2 regions of the Desulfobacter postgatei 2ac9 genome follow, and region 1 is predicted to be linked to the other one. Evidence: predicted binding sites of a transcription regulator. Region 1 holds the regulator's gene; the other holds the start of a gene.

Region 1 (11,428 bases):
CCAGGGATCATTGGCAACGGATTCAGCCCTGGCCCTGAAATTTCCGGCACAGATATCCAGCCACCGGCACTCTGAACAACGGCCTTTTACGTGTTTTTTCTTTTCTTTCATTTTCATCAAAAATTCGTTTTCAGGATCTGTCCATATTTCGCTGAAGGGTCTCTCTTTGATGTTGCCGAAACTGATCTCCCGCCAGAACTGATCCGGATGGACTTCACCATCCCAGGAGATGCAGCCGATGCCTCGACCCGAGTTGTTGCCTTCGTTCATCTCAAGCAGTTCAAGTACTTCGGCTGCCCGCTCGGGGTCTTCTTTGAGCAGCCGTTGGTAGAGGTATGGACCATCTGCATGGTTGTCCACGGTGAGGATCTCCTTGGGTTTGTTGCGATCGTGAAGATCCCTGGTGCGGTCCATGATCAGGTCAAGCACTTCGCGGGTCTCCTCGTGGCTTAAATCCTCCTTGGCAATTTCCTGGCCGCGGCCCGAGTAGACCAGATGGTAGAAACAAGCCCTGGGAATATTTTTTTCTTCCAGCAGGTCAAAAATACCGGGGATGTCCTTTACGTTTCTTTTATTCATGGTGAAACGAAGTCCGACCTTAATCCCGGCTTCCTGGCAGTTGTCAACGGCCTGCAATGCCTTTTGATAGGCACCGGGAACGCCTCTGAACATATCATGGGTGGCTTCAAGTCCGTCCAGGCTGATCCCCACATAGGAGAGTCCCACCTCTTTGAGCTGCTTTGCTTTTTCTTTGGTGATCAGGGTGCCGTTGGTGGAGATGACGGCCCGCATGCCCTTGGATACGGCATACTGGGCATATTCCACAAGGCGTGGATGCATCAGCGGCTCCCCGCCGGAGAAAAGCAGTACCGGCACCCCAAATTCTGCCAGGTCATCCATCATGGCAATACTTTGTTCGTGAGTCAGTTCATTGTCATAGACAAGATTTTCAGACTTGGCATAGCAGTGAACGCATTTCAGGTTGCACCGCCGGGTCATATTCCAGACTACCACCGGCTTTTTGTCCTTGGAGAACTGAAGCAAATGGGAGGGTAGTTTGCTTGAATGCCTTGAATAACGTAACGTATCCGAGGGTTCCACAGTGGCGCAGTAAAGTTTTGAAATTCCAATCATTTTATCTCTTTTCTGATAAGGTCGTTGAGGTAATTTTCGTGGTCGGTTAATGCTTCTTTGCACAGGAAAAATCTTGCTTTCCCGGTTTTCTCCCGAATCAGGTTAAGGCCGTCAAAAAAATCCGTGTAAATTTTTGAAAGGATTTCATCCGTGCTGGCATTGTGCTCTATGAACTGCTGGATGAGAAAATCGGCTGCATCTTCTTCAAACACGACATTTAAAGCATAGTTCCTGGAAATTTCCAGTTCCATTTCTTTTACGTTGTCATAGAATTTTTTGACCTGTTTAACCGCATCTTCAATTTCCATGACATGAGCCGTGTAATACTGTGCCAGCATTTTTGTGCGAATCTGTGTTAAGGTCAGCCCGTGACGGATGGAAAATATCTTCCAGTTTTTTGTTATATAGTCATTGATGTAATCCGAAAAAAGGGCCAGGGCATGGTTGTATTCTGCCTCGTATCGTTCCTTATCATTGCCCTGGATAAGATCGTTTAAAATTAGTTCCGGGGTGATCAGCACCTGTTTGGTAATGGCGAACTGACCGACGGATTGGGAAGGCAGTTTTTCTTCGAAGGGTAGCAGGGCTTCTTCAACTACGGAGACAAGCCCCCGGGCCCCGGTATTTTCTTTGTTCGCCCTTGATGCGAGCTCTTCTAACGCCTCGTCGGTGAATACCACATCAATCCCGTATGATTTAAAATCAAGGCGTTTGCTTAAAATTACGGGATTATTAGGCATTTTCAGGATGTCGTAAAGATCTTTCTGGGTCAGTTCATCCAGCACACAGCGCACGGGTATCCTGCCGATAAATTCGGACTCAAATCCATATTCCACCAAATCCTCTGACCGGGTTGCCTTTAAAAGTTCATTTTCTTTTCTGGCGTGGGTCAGCGATGCGCTGAATCCGATGGCCTGCTTGCTTAATCGCTTTTTCACCACATCTGTCAGTCCTGAAAACGCGCCTGACAGAATGAACAGAATATTGGCCGTATTCACCCGTCTGGCCGTACGTTTTCCAGTTCTCTGGAATGCCTCAAGCTCCTGCATCATGGATACGGGATCATGGGGTACCTTTAAATCGACCTCGGTCTCTTCCATAGGTTTGAGCAGTGCCCGTTGAACTCCTGTCCGGGATATCTGGGCGCCTATGACATTGGGGCTGGCAGCAATCTTGTCCACTTCATCTATATAGACAATACCACACTCCGCAAGCTCAATGTCATCCTTGGCCTCTTTAACCAGATCCCTGATCAGATCCTCCACATCCCCGCCCACATAACCGGTTTCGGAAAATTTGGTTGCATCCGCTTTGACAAAAGGCACCCCGATTTTTTTGGCGATAAGCTTGATCAGATAGGTTTTTCCAATACCGGTGGGACCGAGTAACAGGATATTGCTTTTGATATTACCCGTGATCTTGAACGGTTCCGTGTTCATGGTTTCCTGATGTCGGATTCGGTTGAAATGGGTGCAGATTTTTGTGGCAAGAACAGATTTAGCCTTGTCCTGTCGAACAACATACTGGTCAAGGTAGCTGATCAGTTCCGAAGGCTTGATATCGAAATCAATCAGCTTTTTTTTCCCCGACTTAGGTGTTGTGCCGGTAATAATTTCCTGTTGGGGCTGGATGGAAGGTGTCAAAATTTTAACACTGCCACCAAATTTTTTGTTCAAAAATTCCCCAAGCTCTTTTTCTATTTTTTTCGGGTCAGGCCCGGTGGCGTCATTGTGATAAGTCATAATTATTTATAATAAGGTTGTCTGCCCATAATTCAAGGCGCAAGTTCGACGGCCTATTTCTTTTTTTCTTTAAAATATTCACAGGGCTTTCCTGAAGACTGGAATACTGTGATGCTGGGCAGTTGGCGACTTTTAAACCCCAATGCCCTGCAGCCGTTTGGATGGGCCGGTTCCCAGGTGACATAGAAAAATTGGCACTTGTAACAATTTCTTTTGTTGTCTTCGTCCATATCAATCTATAAAAAAAAGCCGCGACAATCATGCCGCGGCTTTAAATTAATGGTGCCGAAGGGGAGATTTGAACTCCCACGGGTCTCCCCACACGCCCCTCAAGCGTGCGTGTCTACCTATTCCACCACTTCGGCAAAAAAATATTTATATTCATTCTGATGCTGGTGCCTGCTGTTCTGCGGGTGCAGATACGCCTTTCATGACGCTGGACTGAGACTGATGCCCTGACATATAAGCCAAGGTCAGAGATGTTATCATGAAAATAATGGCCACGACCGTGGTAATTTTGGTCAGAATGTTTGCAGGTCCGGCTGCTCCGAAGAGGGCCTGGCTGCCTGCACCACCCATAGACACACCCATCTCTGCGCCTTTGCCGGTCTGCAACAGTACAACAAGTATCAGAAAAATGCAAACTGCGACGTGTATTGCCACTAAAATACTTGTCATATTAAAAAAGTCTAAAACCTAATAATTTCATTAAAATCTTCCGGGTTCAGGCTCGCGCCGCCAACCAATGCACCATCGACATCTTCAAGTTGCATCAGGTCTTTAATATTTCCTGGCTTTACTGATCCGCCGTATAAAATTCGAATCGTTGCAGCCAGACCCTCTGCGTATTTTTCCTTGAGCAGATGTCGCAAAAAACCGTGGACTTCCTTGACTTGCTCAGGCCCGGCAGTCTTTCCGGTGCCAATTGCCCATACCGGCTCATAGGCCAGGATCAGGGTGTCAAGATCTCCAAGATCAAAGCCTTTTAACCCATCTGTTATCTGTTTGTCAAGGATAAAAAAAGTTTCATCTGCATCCCGCTGGCTTTCGGTCTCTCCGATGCACATAACCGGAATAAGTCCTGCATCAAGGGCAGAACGGATTTTAAGTCGGACGCTTTCATCGGTCTCGCCAAAGTACTGTCTACGTTCGGAGTGGCCTATAATTACGTAATCGGCACCGGCATCCTTGATCATCGGACCGGACACTTCACCGGTAAACGCCCCTTCCGTTCCCGGGTAAATGTTCTGGGCCCCCAGCCGGATCGGGGACGATTTGCCCAGGGCCGCCGCCACCAGGGGCAGGGACAGGGTTGTGGGTGCAATCATAATATCAACGCCATCCACACCTTTGCTTAAGTGTGCCAGCTGTTTTGCGGCAGCAACAGCCTGGGTACCGGTCTTGTACATTTTCCAATTGCCGGCAATCAATGGAATTCTTGTCATTTTTTCCCTCCTTTAAAGGGCATTGCCCACCATGGCAGCCAGATCAACCATGCGGTGTGAGTAACCTGCCTCGTTGTCGTACCATGAAAATATTTTTACCATCTCTCCGTTGATGACATCCGTGCAGGAGGCATCAACAATGGAAGAAAGCGGACAAGAGTTGTGATCAATGGATACCAGAGGTGTGTCGCAATAGCCCAGATAACCCTTTAGGTTCGTTTCGGACGCCTTTTTAAGTGCCTGGTTGATCATCTCCTTGGTCAGATCCTTTTTCTCGGTGGTGACCACGAGATCCACAAGGGATACATTGGGTGTGGGTACCCGCACGGCAAGGCCGTTGAGCTTGCCTTCAAGCTCGGGCAGTACCAGGGAGACCGCTTTGGCTGCCCCTGTGGTGGTGGGAATCATGGAGAGGGCGGCTGCCCTGGCCCGGCGCAGGTCTTTGTGGGGAAAATCAAGCAGGCGCTGGTCACCCGTGTAGGAGTGAATCGTGGTCATGAGCCCGCATATAATACCGAAATTTTCCAGCAGAACTTTGGCTACAGGTGCCAGGCAGTTGGTGGTGCAGGATGCATTGGATAAAATATGATGGGCACCGGGATCGTAATCTTCATGGTTTACGCCCATGACAATGGTGACATCCGGATCCTTGGCCGGCGCAGAAATGATGACTTTTTTGGCCCCGCCTTCAAGGTGTTTGCCCGCAGTTTCACGATTTCTGAAAAGGCCGGTGCATTCCAGGACAATGTCCACGCCGGCATCCGCCCAGGCAATCTGGGCAGGATCCTTTAACGCGGTTACCAAAATCTGTTTCCCATCCACGGCAATGAACCCCTCTCCATGGGTGACCTCGTTGGGTAAGCGTCTGTGGACAGAGTCATATTTAAGCAGATGGGCAATGGTTTCGGTGTTGGTCAAATCATTGATGGCCGTAATTTCAATCGCATCATTTTCCAAAGCAGCCCGAAAGACCATGCGTCCGATCCTGCCAAATCCATTAATTCCTATTTTTACCGTCATTATTAGCCTCCTTCAAAAATGAAATTAAGTCCATACCCGAAAGGGGAAAGCAGGCATGGCACAGGTTAGGATAAGGACCGGCTGGTCCCTTTGAGGATGTCGCTGGCAAGGGAAATGCTTTTTTTCCCGTGTTCAATCAGGGCTGCGGTCAATGCTTTAATATCCATCTTCTTCCGGGTTGTTACGGCTTTGAGAAGAATGGGCAGGTTGACGCCTGAAATCACCTCCACCTTTCCTTCTTCAAGAAAGGCGTAGGCCAGGTTTGAAGGTGTACCTCCGAACATGTCGGTTAAAATAATAACGCCATTTTCGCAATAGACATCTTTAATGCCCTGTTTGATTTTGTTGCGTAAGATTTCCGGATCCTCTTTGATGTCTATGGCTATGGTCCCGAGTTTTTCCTGCTTGGTCCCTAAAATGAACTCCAAGGTATCAATTAATGCTGCACCCAGATTCGCATGGGTGACAATTAGAATTCCTGTCATAGTTTGCCTGTTATGTTTCTTTGATGTCTCTGTCAATGTCTCTGTGCCGCAAGCTTGGGTTCAGCCCCTTTTTCATCAGCCGTTCAAATACGGCCCGGGAAATGGCGACACTACGGTGGCGGCCACCGGTACAGCCCAATGCAAGTGTTAGATATGCCTTGTTTTCTTTTTTATATAAAGGAATGAGATAGTCGATAAGGTCGTTATATTTTTTTAAAAAGGTTTTTGTCTCCGGGTTTTCCAGGACAAAGACTTTTACCGCATCGGATTCTCCGTCATGGGCTTTGAGTTCCGGCACAAAATAGGGATTTGCCAGAAAACGCAGATCCACCACAATATCCGCATCCACCGGGATGCCGTATTTGTAACCAAAAGACATGATATTCAGTTTCATCAAGTTTTCAAAACCGGTCTCCTTGGATACAAGGTTGTGTATTTCTGCTTTAAGCTGATGAACATTGAAATTAGAGGTGTCAATGATCTGGTGGGCCAGCTTGCGGATGGAGGCCATGCCTTGTTTTTCAGACTTGATACTCTCCAGAAGGTTCTTTTTATCACCCACCGGGTGGTGCCTGCGGGTTTGACTGAACCGTTTGACCAGGGTCTGGGTATCTGCCTCAAGAAATATGATGACTGGAGAAACGCCCATCTCCTCTAAAGCAGAGACGCCTGAAACAAATGTATTTAAAAAAGTTTTTGACCGCATATCCATCACAAAGGCTGCGCCCTTGACTTTGGCGCTTTCCCCCAACAGCAGCTCAAGCACCTTGGGCACAAGCTCCATGGGCATGTTGTCGATGCAGTAAAAGGATGCATCTTCAAATGCCTGGGCAACCGTTGTCTTCCCGGAACCTGAGATGCCGGTGATGATATAAACCTTGAATTTTTCCATTGTCAAAATTCTTCGTCATTTTCCAGAATGATCTGATGGATCTGCTCTGTTGAACCTGCTGCCAACAGTCGTTCTTTAAACTGATCCATTTTCAGCAGCTTTGAAATCTGGGCAAGAACTTTCAGATGACCGCCTGTGGAGTGTTCAGGTGTCAGAAGCAGAAAGAAAAGATGGACGGGCCGGTTATCCAGAGACTCAAACTCAATACCTTTAATGCTGCGCCCAAATCCAACAGCAATGGATTTCACCGTCTCCAACTTGCCGTGGGGAATGGCAATGCCGCCGCCGATGCCTGTGGAGCCTAAATGTTCCCGTTCCAGCAGGACCGCTGTGATATCTTCGACTTCGGCCCCGGCCACCGGAGAAACAGCCTGGGACAGTTCTTTTATGGCCTCTGGTTTGTTTTTGGCTTTCAGGTCTGCGATAATAGCGTCCAGCTTTAGAATGTCACTGATTTTCATTGGCTCCGGCCATCCTATCCTTGGGGGGCAATTAGTCCCAGTTTTCCGTTATTGTGTTTATAAATCACATTGACCTCTTGTGTGCGGGCATTAACGAATACATAAAAAGATTTTTTGCCCGACGCCAGTTCAATCACCGCATCCTCAATGTCCATGGGTTTTGTTTCAAGGGGTTCTTCAATAATATCAACCACGTCCCCGGGCAAAGGCTCATCAATGCTGAACTCACGGGTATCGGTCAGGCTTGACTTGTTGCCCAACAGGTGTTTCTTTATCTTTTCTTTGTGTTTTGTGATCTGGCTTTTGACTTTATCCGCCAGGATATCAATGGCGGCATACATGCTTTCGGACGCTTCCTTGGCATGGATGTTCAGCGAGCCGCTGGTTAACGTTATTTCGGCAATATGCCTTATTTTTTCAACGCTTAAGACAACATTGGCCTCGGCCGGACCCTCCAGCATCTTGTCAAACCGTTTAAGCTTTTTATTTACATAGGATTTCAGGGGATCGGATGCTTCTATCTGTTTGAACGTGATGGTGACTTGCATAGATGAGCTCTCCCTATAATTGTTTGCGTTTGTTGGACGGCAGAATATTGAGTACCTTTCTGTATTTTGCCACGGTTCGCCGGGCAATCTGAATATCTGATTCCTGCAGAATTGCGGCGATTTTATCGTCACTTAAGGGTGCGTTGGGATCTTCATTGTCAATGAGTTGTCTTATTCTCTCCTTGACGCTGGCCGATGCCATGGAAGGTCCGTCCCCCCGTTCTATGGAGCTGTTGAAAAAATATTTCAACTCAAATAGTCCCTGGGGGGTGTACGCGTATTTGTTTGTGGTCACCCGGCTGATCGTAGACTCATGCATTTCAATATCTTCGGCAATATCTTTTAAAATCAAAGGCCGCAGATAGGCAATGCCCTTTTCAAAAAAATCCCTTTGAAACTTGATGATGCTTTCCATCACCAGATAGATGGTTTTCTGGCGTTGATGAATGGATTTTATCAGCCAGGAGGCGGACTGCATCTTTTCATTAAGATAGGTCTTGGTCTCCTTGGGTATTTTTTTGCCGGTGGCTACGGCTTCCCTGTAGAATCTTGAAATTTTTAATTTGGGAAGGCCGTCATCGTTCATCACAATCTTAAAATCATCCCCGACTTTGTAAACATAGATATCCGGGGTGATGTAGGCGGGTTCCTCCGTGGCAAATTTTCTGCCGGGCTTGGGTTCAAGAAACTGGATGATTTTTACTGCAGCCCGCACATCCTCAACGGAAATTTTAAGGGCATTGGCAATTTTTTTACTGTTTCTGTTTTCAAGATTTTTGAGATGATCCGTAATAATCCGGGTGATGATATCGTTTTCAATGCCCAGTTGCCGGACTTGAATCAAAAGCGTCTCGCACAGGTTTCTGGCACACACGCCGGGGGGGTCAAAGGTCTGGAGTACAGCCAGCACTTTTTCAACGGTTTCAATATCGGCCCCGGCACTCTGGGCCAACTCCTCCACGTCGGCGCATAAATATCCGTCCCGGTTCAGGTTGCCGATGATGACATGACCCAGTCGCTCCTCTTCGTCCGGCAGATCCGAAAGCATCAACTGCCACTTTAAATGGGCTTCAAGGGTTTGTTTCTCGGATGTAAATGATTCGTAATTGGGCGCTTCACTGTTTTCAGACTCCATGTAGATTCTACCGGTGGAGTTATATTCATTGATATAGTTTTCCCAGTCCGTATCCGAGCGCACCCGCTCTTCAATGGTAACTTCTTTGACAGGGGCTTCTATTTCAGCTGTCCGGGTTTCGGTTTCCTGGGCCGTGATGGCTTTGTCAGAGGCCTCATCAATGGAGATTTCTTCAAGCGCCGGATTTTGCTCCATTTCCTGCTGGATCATTTCGGCAAGTTCAAGCCTGGAGAGCTGAAGCAGTTTGATAGCCTGTTGGAGCTGGGGTGTCATGACCAGCTGCTGGGTCAGTGCAAGGCTTTGTTGTAATCCAAGTTCCATGATTAAAGTCTAAAATTGTCTCCCAGGTAAATGCGTTTGGCTACTTTGCTTGAAATAATTTTTTCGGGAGGGCCTGATTCCATAACCATACCCTGGCTCATAATATAAGCTGTGTTGCATACGCCTAATGTTTCCCTGACATTGTGATCGGAAATCAATATTCCGATGCCTTTGTCGGTAAGCTGGGAAATGATTTGCTGGATATCAATAACAGCCAAAGGATCAATGCCGGCAAAGGGTTCGTCCAGTAGGATGAACAAGGGGTCTGTGGCAAGAACCCTTGAAATTTCCAGACGGCGCTTTTCTCCACCGGACAGGGAAGTCGCCTTTTGTCCGGCCAAGGCCAGTATCCCAAGTTCTTCCATCAGGGTTTCGGCTTTCCGGTTGATGTCAGCGACTTTTTTGTCAATAACCTCCAGAATGGCCGTTATATTTTCCCTGACAGTCAGTTTTTTAAATATAGAGGTCTCCTGGGGCAGGTAACCAATGCCCTTTCTGGCCCTGACATACATGGGGTAGCGGGTTATATCCTCCCCGTCAAGATGGACCGTGCCTTTGTCCGGCCGGATCATGCCCACGGTCATATAAAAGGTCGTGGTCTTTCCGGCACCGTTGGGTCCTAGAAGCCCGGTGACCTGACCCTGGTCAACGGTCAGGCTGACCTGATTCACCACGGTTTTACCGCCATAGGTCTTTACAAGTTTTTCCAGTACCAGTCGGCTCATTTATAAAGAACCATCCTGATCTTCGGCATCAAAAAATGCTTCAACCCTGTTTTTTTCGGTACTTTCCACAACCACCCGGTCCTGGGCCTTAAACAGGGTTATTTTTTTGCCGGAGATCCAGCTTTTTCCCGTAAGCAGACGGGCTTTTTCCCCTGTGAGCACCAGTATTTCATCTGCGGTGTCATAATCCGCCTGATCCGAGAACGCTTTGCGCTCCCCTTCGGTATATTCCACATTCCCCGTGGCAAGAATCCGTTTGACGTTTGATTGGCCTTCCTTTTTGGTTTTTGAAGTATGAAAAAATACTTTGATCGAATTTGCTAAAAGCACACTGTCCGCCCGAATCGCTTTGACGTTTCCGATAAATTCCACCATGGATTGGTTTTTGTCGGCGACCATTTTATCCGAAGTAATTTTCAGGTCTGTCGGCGGCTGTTTTTTCTCAGCAGTTGCGTTCTGCTGGGCTGCAAAGGATACCTGTGCAAAAAGAGACGACAGCACCAGCAACAAAACCAGAGAAATATTATAAGCTATTGGTATTCTGACTATTTTCACTAAATTGTCCTTCTACGTGTCCTTCTAAGATGATCAGATCCTGGTTTAGCCGGATCTCCATGCTGTCAGCTTTTATCACGGAGTCTACGTCATCAAATGTAACCCTTGAATCAGAGCGTATTATATGCGGTTTTTTGGCATAATGCAATGTTTCACTTGTCAGGGTGTATTGCTGATACCGGATAGTAACATTCTCTGATAAGATCATGTCATGGGTACTGGTGTCGAGTTCTCCCCGGGTTGCTGTAAGGTGAACTTGTACATTTTGCTTTGTGTAAAAAATAATGTCCACATCTTCAAGGACCGCTTTTTTCGGGTCTTTGAGCAGGGTGGCGCTGGATGCTTTGAGCTTCCATTCGGTAATTCCGTTTTTTTTGGAAATCTGCTCAAGGGCGTTAAGTTTAAGTGCAGCCTTGTCATCCAGCTCAATATTTTCAAGCTTGATAGGCGTGGTGAGCAGGTGGTTGATGTAATAATAAGCACCGACGCCAACAAGAATGAGGCCTAAAAGCACAGCCAGGGGCAGTATCAGGTTCTTTTTGCCGACGCTTTTCATGACAAAAATCTTGAAACGGACTTTTCCCAAAGCCCTTTGGCTTTGAGAATGGCTTCACAAGCCTGGCGGACAGCACCTTTTCCCCCGGGCAGATCCGTAATCATATCTGCCCGGGTTTTAACTTCAGCAGGGGCGTCGGCCACTGTAAAGGCAAATCCGGCCCGGGTCATGGCGGGCAGGTCTATCAGGTCATCTCCCATGAATGCAATATGTGCGGTGTTGATTTGAGTGTTTGCGGATATGGATTCCAATGCCTTGGCCTTGTCCTTGGTACCGTCAACAACCAGGGTGATGCCCAGATTGTCGCACCGGTGGCGCAGGGCCCCGGAGATCCTTGCCGTGACAATCCCCACCTCAACGCCTGCCTCCATGAGCAGGCGAATACCTAGACCGTCTTTGACATTAAAGC
Region 2 (11,428 bases), 540 kb from region 1:
TGATAACCGTTCAGATTTTCCGGATCAATTGTTTTGGACATGGAATTACCCCTCCTCTTCTTCCGCTACTTCACTGAGCCATCCCTTGATTATATTCACGGTCTTGAACAGATCTTTTTCAGCATAATATCTGGCTTTGTCCTGGGCATTCATATTGGCTATATATGCGTTCCGTTCTGCTGCGGTCATTTTCTGGATGAACTCTTCCTTTTGTTCCTCGGTCATGGTTTCAAAGAAGTCACGCTGCTGATTCGCATTCATCTCAACAAAGGAAGGTTCCTTATCCTCTTTTTCAAGCAGGGTAAGTTCTTCCGGTGAGGGTAACGCTTCCTGTTCTACCTTAATTTTGATGTCGCGAACAGTTTTTATGATAGGCCGGATGATGAAAAGGAACAATACAAATACCAGCAGTAAATTGGCAATAAGACGTCCGTATTCCTTCTGGACCATGCGCCAGCCGGTCAATTTTTCTTGGGTGCCCTGCATATCATCGATGGAGGCAAAGGGGAAGCACTCCATGGAAACCTGGTCGTTGCGCTCCTCATTATACCCCATGGCCCTGCTGACAATACTTTGAAACTGCTGCATCTCCTCGGCAGACCTGGGCATATATACCCGTTTGGTGTCGCCGTTGTTATCCGTCTGGAAGTCATACTTACCGTCAATCACGGCTGCAACCGAAAGTCTTGTAAGTTCGGCCATGGGTTTCTGGGTTTCCCTGACCCGGCGGCTGATTTCATAATTGACAGTATCATCACTCTTATTGACCCGCTCCCGGTTTTTATCGCCTGCCTCATCTTCATCGGTGATGGGGTTGACCGAAGAAGGGATACCGACTTCCTCGTCAAGCTGGAGTATCTTTTCAGCTTTGTTTTTCCGGCTGCGTATGAATTCTCCGCCCCGTTCAAACGGGTCATAAACTTCTTCATTCATATTGTTTTTGGAAAAATCCATTTCCGAGGTCACCCGGACAATGGCTTTATCCGTACCTACGATGCGCTCAAGCATGGTCTGGATTCTGCGTGTCAGGTTCTCTTCAAACCGAACTTTATACTGATACTGGGCATCTGCAAGGCTTTCTGCATCAATGCGGGCCTGTTCTTCTTCGGATTTTCCCTCAAACAAAATCCGGCCGGCAGTATCCACAATGGTGACCAGTTTGGGGGTCATATCCTGGACGGAAGAGGCTACCAGATGTGCAATGGCCGCCACTTCTTCTTTCTGAAGATCAGCGACCAGTTCCAGCAGAATGGATGCCGAAGGCTGTTTGGTCTCCTCCACAAAAACCGACTCCTTTGGCATCACGATCATTACCTTGGCATCCTTAACAGCATCAAATGCGGCAATGGTGCGCGCCAGCTCCCCCTGAAGTGCCCGCTTCTTATTGATTTTCTGCACGAACTCGGTGGTGCCGAATTCGTTTTTATCAAAAATCTCGTATCCAACCCCGCTCCCTTTGGGAATCCCTTCCTTGGCCATGGTCAGCCGGACATCATACACCATCGCATCCGGCACCAGAATCGTGGTTCCGTCACCGGTCAGGCGGTAGGGCGTCTTGGAAGCTTTTAATGTCTCCACCACAGCGGCGGCATCTTCCTGGCTCAATCCTGAATACGCAGTTTTATAGGGCATTTTATTGGCCCATACAAACATGGTGATAAACCCTGCCACCACCACCAGGACAAGTCCGCCCAGGAGGATTTTACGGATCATGCTCATCTGTTTGAACATGGTAATGATTTTTTCAATTACTGGATTCATTTAAGCGGCTCCTGCTCTGCAAGGGATTATACCTGCATACGCATCACTTCGTTATAGGCACTCATGGCCTTGTTCCGGACCTGTGCCAATACTTTAAGGGAGGTGGAGGCTTTGCCTAACGCCATCATGCCTTCATGAATACCAAGCCTGCCTTCAATGACGGCTTCAACCGACTCATCTGCCACATGCTGATTATTATTAACTTCCTGGAGGGCTGATTCCAGCCGTTCCATAAATTCGGGGCTTTGCTTGGCTGCCCGGTTCGCCACGGGTTCCCTGTACAAGGAGAGTTTGCCGGGGAGTTGTGTTTTTATTTCATCCATTGCTTCACTCCTTTACCTAAAATTATCTACCTATCTCAAGGGCTTTGCTGATCATATTTTTTGTGGTGGAAAGCGCCGTGACACTGGCCTCATAACTGCGACGGGCCACCATCATGTCTGAGATCTCGGTTAAATGATCCACGTTAGGCATCTTCACATAGCCTGTATCCGGATCTGCATCGGGGTGAGCCGGGTTGTACACCAGATGAAAATCTTCCTGGGATCTGACAATTTGATCAACTCTTACACCTGTGCCGTTATCCGGCTTTTTCTCATCCTCAAGCTCAATGGCGGATAATTCAATCCCGCCGGACTGCTCTTTTCGAATTTTTTGCTGCACCACACTTTCAAAAGAGTCGATATCGTCGCCTTTGAAGACCACCATTTTTCTACGATAGGGTCCGCCGTCTTCGCTTCTGGTGGTATCGACGTTGGCCAGGTTTTCAGCAATGACATTGAGCTTCATACGATGGGCCGCAAGGGCCGTTCCGCTGATTTTTGATGCATTCATTAAATCCATGGATTATTTTCCTCCCTCATCAATGGCATAGTTGAGTATGGTCATTTTACGCAGCAGCATCTCGGCCGTGGACCTGAATTTTATATTGTTCTCCATCAGATTCATCATTTCCGTATCAATGTTTACCGAATCCAGGTGGTAGATATCCACATCCTCGCTGTTCATGCCCTTCATTTGCCCGTTTGCCCCTTCAATATTGCCGGGCAGATGTTTTTCATTGGTTTTTTCCAGGTAATCCGGTTCGGGTTCTGCCATGGCCCGTTTGAGTGCAGTTTGAAAATCTATATCGCTGGGCGTATACCCGATGGTATCCATGTTGGCGATATTGCCTGCGATCAGGTTATGGCGCCGGGTTGAGATGCCCATGCTTTTTGCGATCATCTCGTAGGTGTTCCCGAAAATTCTTGAATCGGCCATTTTAACCTCCGTTTTTTTAATTGACGCTCCGGGTCAACCACAGGTGGCATTGTCCCTGATATCCGGGTTAGATATCCGGGCAAGGGCGCCGGAATATCAATACTGCAAACGAAAAAGCAAATTTCATGCCTGAAATGATAAACAAGAAGAATAATCAGAGAGGCTCTTTGTATTCGTTTAGCTTATTGCGAAGGGTTCTGACACTGATCCCCAAAATTTTTGCCGCATGGGTCCGGTTCCCCTCGGTTTGATCCAGTGTTCTGAAAATCATTTTTTGTTCCATCTCTTTAAGGGAGCCTGCGGAAAAGTCTTCATCAGTAAAGGATTCTGCGTCTGTATCTTCAAAAAGAGCTGTTTGTGCGTCATTATCCATGAGCAGATCAGAAGCGGTGATCATATCGGTTTCTGCAAGAAGGACAGCACGATGAATAACATTTTCAAGTTCCCGGACATTGCCGGGAAAGGAGTGGTTATGGAGCACGGAAAGCGCATGCTCCGTCAATCCTTTGACATATCTTGCGTCAATCCTGCAGTATTTTTTTATGAAAAAATCGCATAAGGGCAGAATATCCCGCCTGCGTTCCCGTAAGGGAGGGATAATCAGCGGAATGGTATTGAGGCGGTAATAGAGATCTTCTCTGAACTCCTGATTTTCAACGGCCGCCTTGGCATCCCGGTTGGTGGTGGCGACCACCCGGACATTCACATCCACGGGCTGGGTTCCTCCCACCCGGTCCACCACCTTTTCCTGGAGTACCCGTAGCAGTTTGGATTGAAGGTGGAACTGCATCTCCGTAATTTCGTCCAGAAACAGGGTCCCCTTATCAGCCAGTTCAAATTTACCGGCTTTCCTTGCCAATGCGCCGGTAAAAGCCCCTTTTTCATGGCCGAACAATTCGCTTTCCAAAAGGTTTTCCGGCAGGGCTGCGCAGTTGACGGCAATAAAAGGCTGATGCCGGCGGGCGCTTTTCTCATGCAGAAATTTTGCAAGCAGCTCCTTGCCGGTGCCGCTTTCCCCCTGGATGAGCACCGATGCCGACGAATCCGCCACCCGGGCGGCAAGTTTAAGCAGATTCTCCATTCTATGGTCTTTAGTAATGATTTGAACCGCTTTATGCTGAACGGTTTTTTCCTTTTCAGCAGGCAAGGGCGAAATGGCTGCGGCTAAAGATTTTTTAACGCTGAGTTCAAGCTGTCTTAGGTCAACCGGCTTGATCAGATAATCCATGGCACCGTGCTGTATCAGGCTGACGGCATAATCCACCACAGGATCCGGGGTCAGGATAATGGTTTTTGGCACACCTATATCTGAATCAGCCGCCTGTTTAAGGAAATCCAGAGCTGAGAATCCCGGCGTACCATCGTCGGCCACAACCACCGCAGGTTTTTGAGAAAGCAGGTAGGTGAGCGCATCCGAGCCTTCCGGAACGGCATCAACCAGAAAACCCATCCCCTCGAACAAGTCGGTATATGTCATTCGCTCTTTGGGGTTTTCAATTATGAGAAATAATCGCTGTCCAGGCACGTTGCCAAAGCATCCTTATGAATTTATCATTTTTTCCACCAGCTCGATAGTACTCAGGCGTTGCCGGGCAAGCCGGGCCCAGACCGAGTCGTAAGACTGTGCTACCTGCTCAAAGGTTTTTTTCGCCTTGTCCAGCACATTGCCTTTCTGGTAAGCGTCCCCGAGCAAAAAACCGATATTGGCCTTGGCCTGGTCTCCTTCGGAAAAATCAAAGGCTTTGGCAAAGGCATTGGCTGCCTGGCCATAGGCTTTCATTTCCAGGTAAGTTGAACCCAACGTTTTATAAGCACCTGCCAGTATCTCGTAATTTTCGCCGGGAGATGCGGCGAACGCCTTCACCGCACGGGCCTGAAGTTCGGATGCCGTCTTCAAGTCTGACTTTTTCTGGTAAACACCGGCGCGAAGCATGAGTATCCGTCCTTTATCCAGCGTATTCTCCTCCGCCTGATACGCAGAGACAAAAGCATCATCCGCCTTTGAAGCGTTTCCTTTTTCCAGATAAATCTGCCCGACCCTGGTCAGCGCCTCTACCCTGTTTTTATGCGTTGGAAATCTTTTTGCAAAGGTGTTTAATAGGTTTAAAGCATCCTCGTCCCTGCCGGACTCATCCATGGCCTTGCCCAGTCCAAACAGCAATAAAGCCGGCCGCTCTTCCCTTTTATAAAGTTTATATGCAGAAATCAACTGATTAAACGCCTCTTCATACAGATTGGCCTGTAAATATGCACTGCCCACATAAAAGGGAATCAGTTGCCCCCCCATTTTTTTTATCTTCAAGTGTTCTTTTTCATACCGCATCAATACAGAGGTATATCCATCGGCTTTCAACTGTTCTTTGAACAAAGCCTCATAGGCTTTTTGCATTAATTTAACCGCCTCGTAGCGCAACCCCTTGGGATGTGTGGACAACAGGTCCTCGATTTCCTGGATGCACTTATCATACTCACCATTCTTCTGATAAATTTCAGCCAGGCGCATCATGGCGATCCGGGCATAGGTATTTTCAGGGAATTGAGTCTTGATCATTTCGTAAATATCAATCTTTTCAGCATCCGTTTTTAAATACCTGGCAAGCCCGATGGAGGCATTGATATATCCTGGGGAGTCCGGATATGTTTTTCGAACCAGTTCATACAGCTTGATCGCCTTTTCTTCCTGATTCTCCATCCCGTAGGCATCCCCGGCCTTGCTTAAAGCCATATCAGGGGCTTTAATATCGGGAAAAAGATTCAACAGCCGGATATAATTCTCCCGAGCGCCTTTACTTAAGCCCAATTCAAAATTGGCATCCGCCGTGTATTTGAGCAGATCAGCAGATTCATAAACCTTTTTTACATCATTTTTTATAACATAATTAAAAACACTCAACGCGTCATAATACCGAAGGTTTTCAAACAGTGCCTTACCATAACCTATCCCTGCATCCGATATATATCCGTTGCTTATTTTTGACTCAAATACCTTTTTATACAGATTCAACGCTTTGTCGATATACCCTTTGTCATTATAAATTTCGGCCAGATGATACTCCACCTCAGGCATGCCGGAATAGTCCGGAAAGTCCTTGCTGATGATATCAAAATATCCTTCGGCGGTAGCGTTGTTGTGCAAACGGGTATGAATCAGGCCCATGGCCGCATAGGCAAAGGGAAGATAGCTTGATTTGGGGTAGGCGACCATGGCGTCCTGGAACATGCGTTCTGCATTTAAAAGCCCTTTATGGTCATCATTGTCAACATCCATAAAATTGACATAAGCCTTTAAATAGTAGACCTGCTCCATGCAAAGGGGATTTTCTTCAAACAAATACTGTTCCAGGATGGCACCGGCTTCTTTGTACAACTGTTTTTTAACCAGAAGCATCGCATTTTCGACCGCCTTGGTCTGGCAGCCCTGCAACGGGTCCTCGCCCCGGTACATATCACTGATATCTCCTTTAAAACGACTGGCCTGACGCTCTGGGGGTATATAAAGCGGTGGCTCCTTGATTCTTTCATCCGCTTTAGCCGGGCGGGTATCCTTTTTTTTGACGCTATATTCCGTTGCCGGAGTTGACGCCTGTTTTCCCGGTTTGGAAACACCCTGGGTTAAGGGTTTCTGGATAGTCGCCGCCTGCGGAACAGGGGGGGCTTTGTGACGGGGCGCCACGGCTTTATTTAAAACCACGGTCAATCGGTTATTGGCGGTATCGAAAGAGGATTTAATCTTTTCTTTACCCGCGTACTTGCTTGTCAGCATCAAGGCGACAACGTTGCCTTCAAGGGTTTCCACATGGACGGATTCAAGGTTAGGATTGTCCTTTCCGGCGATGACAAGCCCTTTGCTAAGAGTTGCATTCTTAATGGCCACAAGGACTTCCCGTTTTCCGATACGGATAACTTTTACAGGGGCTTTCCCGGTCATATTAACCGTCACGGAGAAGGGATTGTCTTTGACGTGGATTGATTTGACGACGGGGTAGCCGGCCATGGCGGATCCTGCCGGCATGAACACGCAGAACAATGCAGCCCAGGCCGCTGATAAAACCTTCAGATATGTGAGGGTTGATTCGCTCATGACATATTTTTTCCAAAAGGGTTCATGGTTGGAGAACTAAAAAAGCAAGTAATATGCCATACCTATAATTATCCATGATATCAGATTAAACGGCCTTTAAAAAGCATGTCCGGCAAATGAATTTACAAAGAACAGCCATGGGGCTGACCTGACATATCAACTGCCAGGCATAGCCCACAACAAAGTTTGAAAGATCAGAGTAACGTACCCAGACTTTCATATAAAAAGTTTAGAGCGGGTGTGGGGATTTGCGGCGGCAGGTGTCAAAAAACCGGCATCTCATCTTCCGGTTCAATATCCATCTTTTTTATCTTCTCAACCAGGGTAGTCCGGTTCATTTTCAACATTTCGGCGGCTTTGGCCTTTACCCATCCGGTTTTATTCAGGGCGTGGGTAATTAAAGACTTTTGATATGATTCCACGGCCTCATTAAAACCGATGTTATTTTGGAATACGCCGGCCACACAGACCGGAGTAACATTTGCCCTGGCACCGGTCATACAGCCCGGCAGATCGGCTATGGTGACGGTATCTCCCTCCACAAGGACGGACAGCCGTTCCACCAGATTTTCCAGTTCCCGGATATTTCCAGGCCATTCATAGGTCGCAAGCACCTGTTTAACTGAATCGGGAAAGGCCTTGGGCATGTATTCGGCATTGCGCCGTGCAAGACCGGACTGAAAATGGGCCACAAGAGGCATGATATCTTCAGGGCGTTCCCGCAGGGGAAGGATGTTGATGGGGATCACATTAAGGCGGTAATACAGGTCTTCCCTGAATTCGTTATCCTCAATGGCTGCGGTCAGGTTTTTGTTGGTGGCCGAAATTACCCTGATATCCACCGCAATGGTCTGCGAGCCACCTACCCGCTCGAACCTTCTTTCCTGCAACGCGCGCAACAGTTTGACCTGGAGATCAGGACTCATGTCACCGATTTCATCCAGAAAAATAGTGCCTTTATCGGCAATTTCAAAGCGACCGATTCTTGTCCGGTGGGCACCGGTAAATGCACCCCTCTCATGGCCGAACAACTCACTTTCAAGAAGCTCGCTGGGAATGGCCCCGCAATTGATTACCACCATGGGGCCGTTTTTTCTTGCTGAATTTTTATGAATGGCCCGGGCAATGAGTTCTTTGCCTGTACCGCTTTCTCCTGTGATAAGCACCGATGAATCAGAGCGCGCAACTTTACGCACCCGGTCGAGTACGGCCATCAGTCCTTTACTTACGCCGGCAATCCCGCTGCGGTTGAAGCCCGATACCTCTTTGGGCGGGGCTTCAACAGATCCTGTTGTTTTTTCGGCTGTAGCTTGGGCCATGAGTACCTGACTTATTTAAGGATCTTTTTGAGTTTGTCGGAAATGCCCTCTGCTGTAAACGGCTTGACCACGTAATTGGACACCCCGGCTTGTACGGCTTCAATAACGTTTTGTTTCTGTGCTTCTGCCGTAACCATCAGGAAAGGCGCTTTCTTGTACTGATCGCTGGCACGCACCTTTTTCAGCAGTTCAAGCCCCGTCATTTTGGGCATGTTCCAGTCAGAAATAATCAGATCAATCTTCTGGCTTTCAAGGACATTCCACGCCGTTGTTCCATCATCGGCCTCCACCAGATTTTTAAAACCAAGTTGTTTTAAAATATTCTTCAGAATACGGCGCATGGTCGCAAAATCGTCAACTATCAAAATCTTGATGGATGTGTCCATTGCCACATTCTCCTTCTTAATTGGATTAAAACCCATCTTCTATCTTTCAAAACATACCTCAATTGTAAATTTTCCACCATCGATTTGAAAAGGGATCGCGATTTTAGGGCCGTTCCCATAGTGTCTGATGGTATGTTTTTTCCCAGTGATCACTGATGGTATGGCCGCTTTAAACACCTTGCCCATTTCATCAAGTTCCCGCCGTGCCTGTCCGGAAATCATATTTGTCAATTCCCCGACGGCATCGGCGATATCTTCGTTGAGCCCGTCTATTTTTTCTCCGAACATGTTGGAAACAACCGTTAAAATGCATTGTTTCTCAAAGGTGACGGCAATGGTTCCGTGGGCGACGCCGGTCAGTCCCAGGACACCGGTCACATCACCCACGGCGATATTATCTTTTTTCAGATAGGGTTTTCCCGCCGAAACCGTAACAAAAGCCATTGTTTCAAGTACGTTAATGGTTGCATTGATGAATGGATTTATCAGTGTGACGTCCAAGTCCGACACCTCCAGCCGGTTTTAAATTTTACCCAATATACTGCCCGGCACTAGTCACTGCCTTCAATATTATACAAAATCAACGTTTTGAGATGGGTATATGTCTCTAAGTCCATGGACTGGAACTCTACACCGAATCCGGCATCCGTATGTCTGACGATTCGTCCCTGAATTTCCAGTTTGAGATCGTCTATCCCTCCGGACAGATAAACACCCACCCGGCAGGGCGTATCCAAGGAAGGCCGCGAGTTTGTCTTAACAAACACCCCTCTTTGGCTCAAATCCTTTGAATTGGCCGCAAGCTTGACGTTTTGTCCGGACTCATCAAGCATATGAATGTCGATTTTGGTTGTAAAAACTACCCTGGAATGTTTTCGCCTGTCGTTTTTGTCTGAAATGCTCAATGCAAATTCACTCCACGCTGAAAGATCTAAAATGTTATACTACGTAATAATTTTTTAGGTCAGATTAGCATATTTCATTTTCAGGCTCAAGCCATTAAAAATCATCGGGCAGATCCTGATCCGCTACCTGCAGAAAAACATCGACCACATCAGGATCAAACTGGGTGCCTGAATTTTTAATTATGATGTCAAGGACAACCTCCTTGTCCATTTTTTTTCGGTAGGCCCTGTCCGAGGCCATGGCGTCATAACAGTCGGCAACGGACAAGATCCTTGCAAGCGTGGGAATCTGTTTTCCTTTAAGGCCGTCCGGATATCCCATACCGTCAAAACGTTCGTGATGATGCCGGATAATTTGCGATTCCCTGTCCCACAGGCCCAGTGTGCTTATAATATCAGCACCGATGGCAGGATGCTCTTTTATTTTTTCGTATTCATCTTCGGTAAGGCGTCCGGGTTTTAAGAGGATATCATCTCTGATGCCTATTTTACCGATATCATGGAGGCTGCCTGCCACATTGATCATGTCCAGTTCTTCTTCGCTACACCCCATTTCTTCGGCGATCAGTTGGGCCAGCCTGGCGACCCTGGTGGAGTGTTTGCGCGTATAAAGATCCCTGACCTCAAGAGCCGAAACAAATGCAAACAGGGTAGAGAACAGATTTTCATATATATTTTCATATAGAGCGATATGTTCGATACTCGAAGCGGCTTTCTGAGTGATAAAGCTTAAATAATAAATATCCTGTTCACCAAAAAAACGCGGCTCTTGGAAAATATAAGCCGAAACAATACCGAAAATTTTATCCCGGATTTTCAACGGTGCAACCATAAAGGAGTTTACCTGTCCTTTCATTGACGGGATACCTACGGCATCCTTGATAAGACAGGGGGTGTGATCGTTTCCCAACGACTCTATGATAAATGCTTTTTCCTGTTCAGGAATATCTATGGAATAGGCTGCCGGGTGTTTTTTATTTTCCGCGCCGGCCTTATCCACGAGAATCAGGGTGCTGTCCTGTTGTGAATAAACATGAAAAAAGGCCAGATCTGCTTTGAGTTCTTCGACGCTCAACCGGACAACCTTGTTGAAAATTTCGTAACTGGAGTTCAGCGCGGCAAAATCCTCCATGACCCGGTTTAAAGTGTTGACCTCCTCCACTTTTTTGACCAGGTCGTTATTGAGCTGGTGCAGCCGCTCCCGACGTTCCACTTCTTCCTTGAGGATCAGATTTTCAACAAAAAGTTCGCGTTCACGCAGTACCCTGCGAAGGGTCAACTCCATCTGCTCCAGCTTCACCGGCTTGATCAGGTAATCCACAACGCCGTTTTTCAGGGTCTGGATGGTATTTTCAAGGGAAGGATACCCGGTCATCACCACAACAGGCAGGGTACTGTCAATATGGCGAATTTGTTCGGCAAGTTCGAGTCCGTCCATCACGGGCATATTTATATCGGTAAAAATGCAGTCTATTTTTTCCCGGTTGACAATATCCAGGGCCATTTCCCCGTTTCCTGCGGTGTATACCTGGTATCCCTTTCTTTCGAAAAAGCATTCGGTGACATCGAGAATGCCTTCCTCATCATCCACCACCAGGATTTTAATATTCTCCTTGTTCATCCATCTCAACCCGTTGTTAATCTGAATTTACTTAAAATTTACATGTATACGAAATATCGTATTTTATCAATCAAAATCAATTTATCCAAGATTCA

What was found. Region 1 encodes sigma-54, which starts transcription at its own class of promoters, with help from an activator protein. Its sites were predicted from a motif close to TNTGGCACANTTTCTGCTNT; they were not measured.
Region 2: flgB (flagellar basal body rod protein FlgB) is a predicted target of sigma-54. The motif match lies at 3,135-3,154, and genes of this name have one in related genera.

Annotation. Positions count from the first base shown of each region.
Region 1 covers NZ_CM001488.1:1,202,092-1,213,519, forward strand. Annotated here, with positions in the region: gene ahbC (12,18-didecarboxysiroheme deacetylase) at 1-1,134, opposite strand, end outside; gene DESPODRAFT_RS05455 (AAA family ATPase) at 1,131-2,876, opposite strand; tRNA gene DESPODRAFT_RS05465 (tRNA-Leu) at 3,157-3,241, opposite strand; gene secG (preprotein translocase subunit SecG) at 3,258-3,554, opposite strand; gene tpiA (triose-phosphate isomerase) at 3,566-4,321, opposite strand; gene gap (type I glyceraldehyde-3-phosphate dehydrogenase) at 4,334-5,341, opposite strand; gene DESPODRAFT_RS05485 (PTS sugar transporter subunit IIA) at 5,407-5,826, opposite strand; gene rapZ (RNase adapter RapZ) at 5,837-6,718, opposite strand; gene DESPODRAFT_RS05495 (PTS sugar transporter subunit IIA) at 6,721-7,179, opposite strand; gene hpf (ribosome hibernation-promoting factor, HPF/YfiA family) at 7,194-7,727, opposite strand; gene rpoN (RNA polymerase factor sigma-54) at 7,741-9,183, opposite strand; gene lptB (LPS export ABC transporter ATP-binding protein) at 9,186-9,908, opposite strand; gene DESPODRAFT_RS05515 (LptA/OstA family protein) at 9,909-10,463, opposite strand; gene lptC (LPS export ABC transporter periplasmic protein LptC) at 10,432-11,019, opposite strand; gene DESPODRAFT_RS05525 (KdsC family phosphatase) at 11,016-11,428, opposite strand, start outside.
Region 2 covers NZ_CM001488.1:666,156-677,583, forward strand. Annotated here, with positions in the region: gene fliG (flagellar motor switch protein FliG) at 1-41, opposite strand, end outside; gene fliF (flagellar basal-body MS-ring/collar protein FliF) at 46-1,761, opposite strand; gene fliE (flagellar hook-basal body complex protein FliE) at 1,788-2,084, opposite strand; gene flgC (flagellar basal body rod protein FlgC) at 2,107-2,604, opposite strand; gene flgB (flagellar basal body rod protein FlgB) at 2,608-3,021, opposite strand; gene DESPODRAFT_RS03125 (sigma-54-dependent transcriptional regulator) at 3,176-4,546, opposite strand; gene DESPODRAFT_RS03130 (tetratricopeptide repeat protein) at 4,562-7,102, opposite strand; gene DESPODRAFT_RS03135 (sigma-54 interaction domain-containing protein) at 7,366-8,421, opposite strand; gene DESPODRAFT_RS03140 (response regulator) at 8,433-8,807, opposite strand; gene DESPODRAFT_RS03145 (chemotaxis protein CheX) at 8,847-9,308, opposite strand; gene DESPODRAFT_RS03150 (PilZ domain-containing protein) at 9,359-9,712, opposite strand; gene DESPODRAFT_RS03155 (HD domain-containing phosphohydrolase) at 9,807-11,333, opposite strand.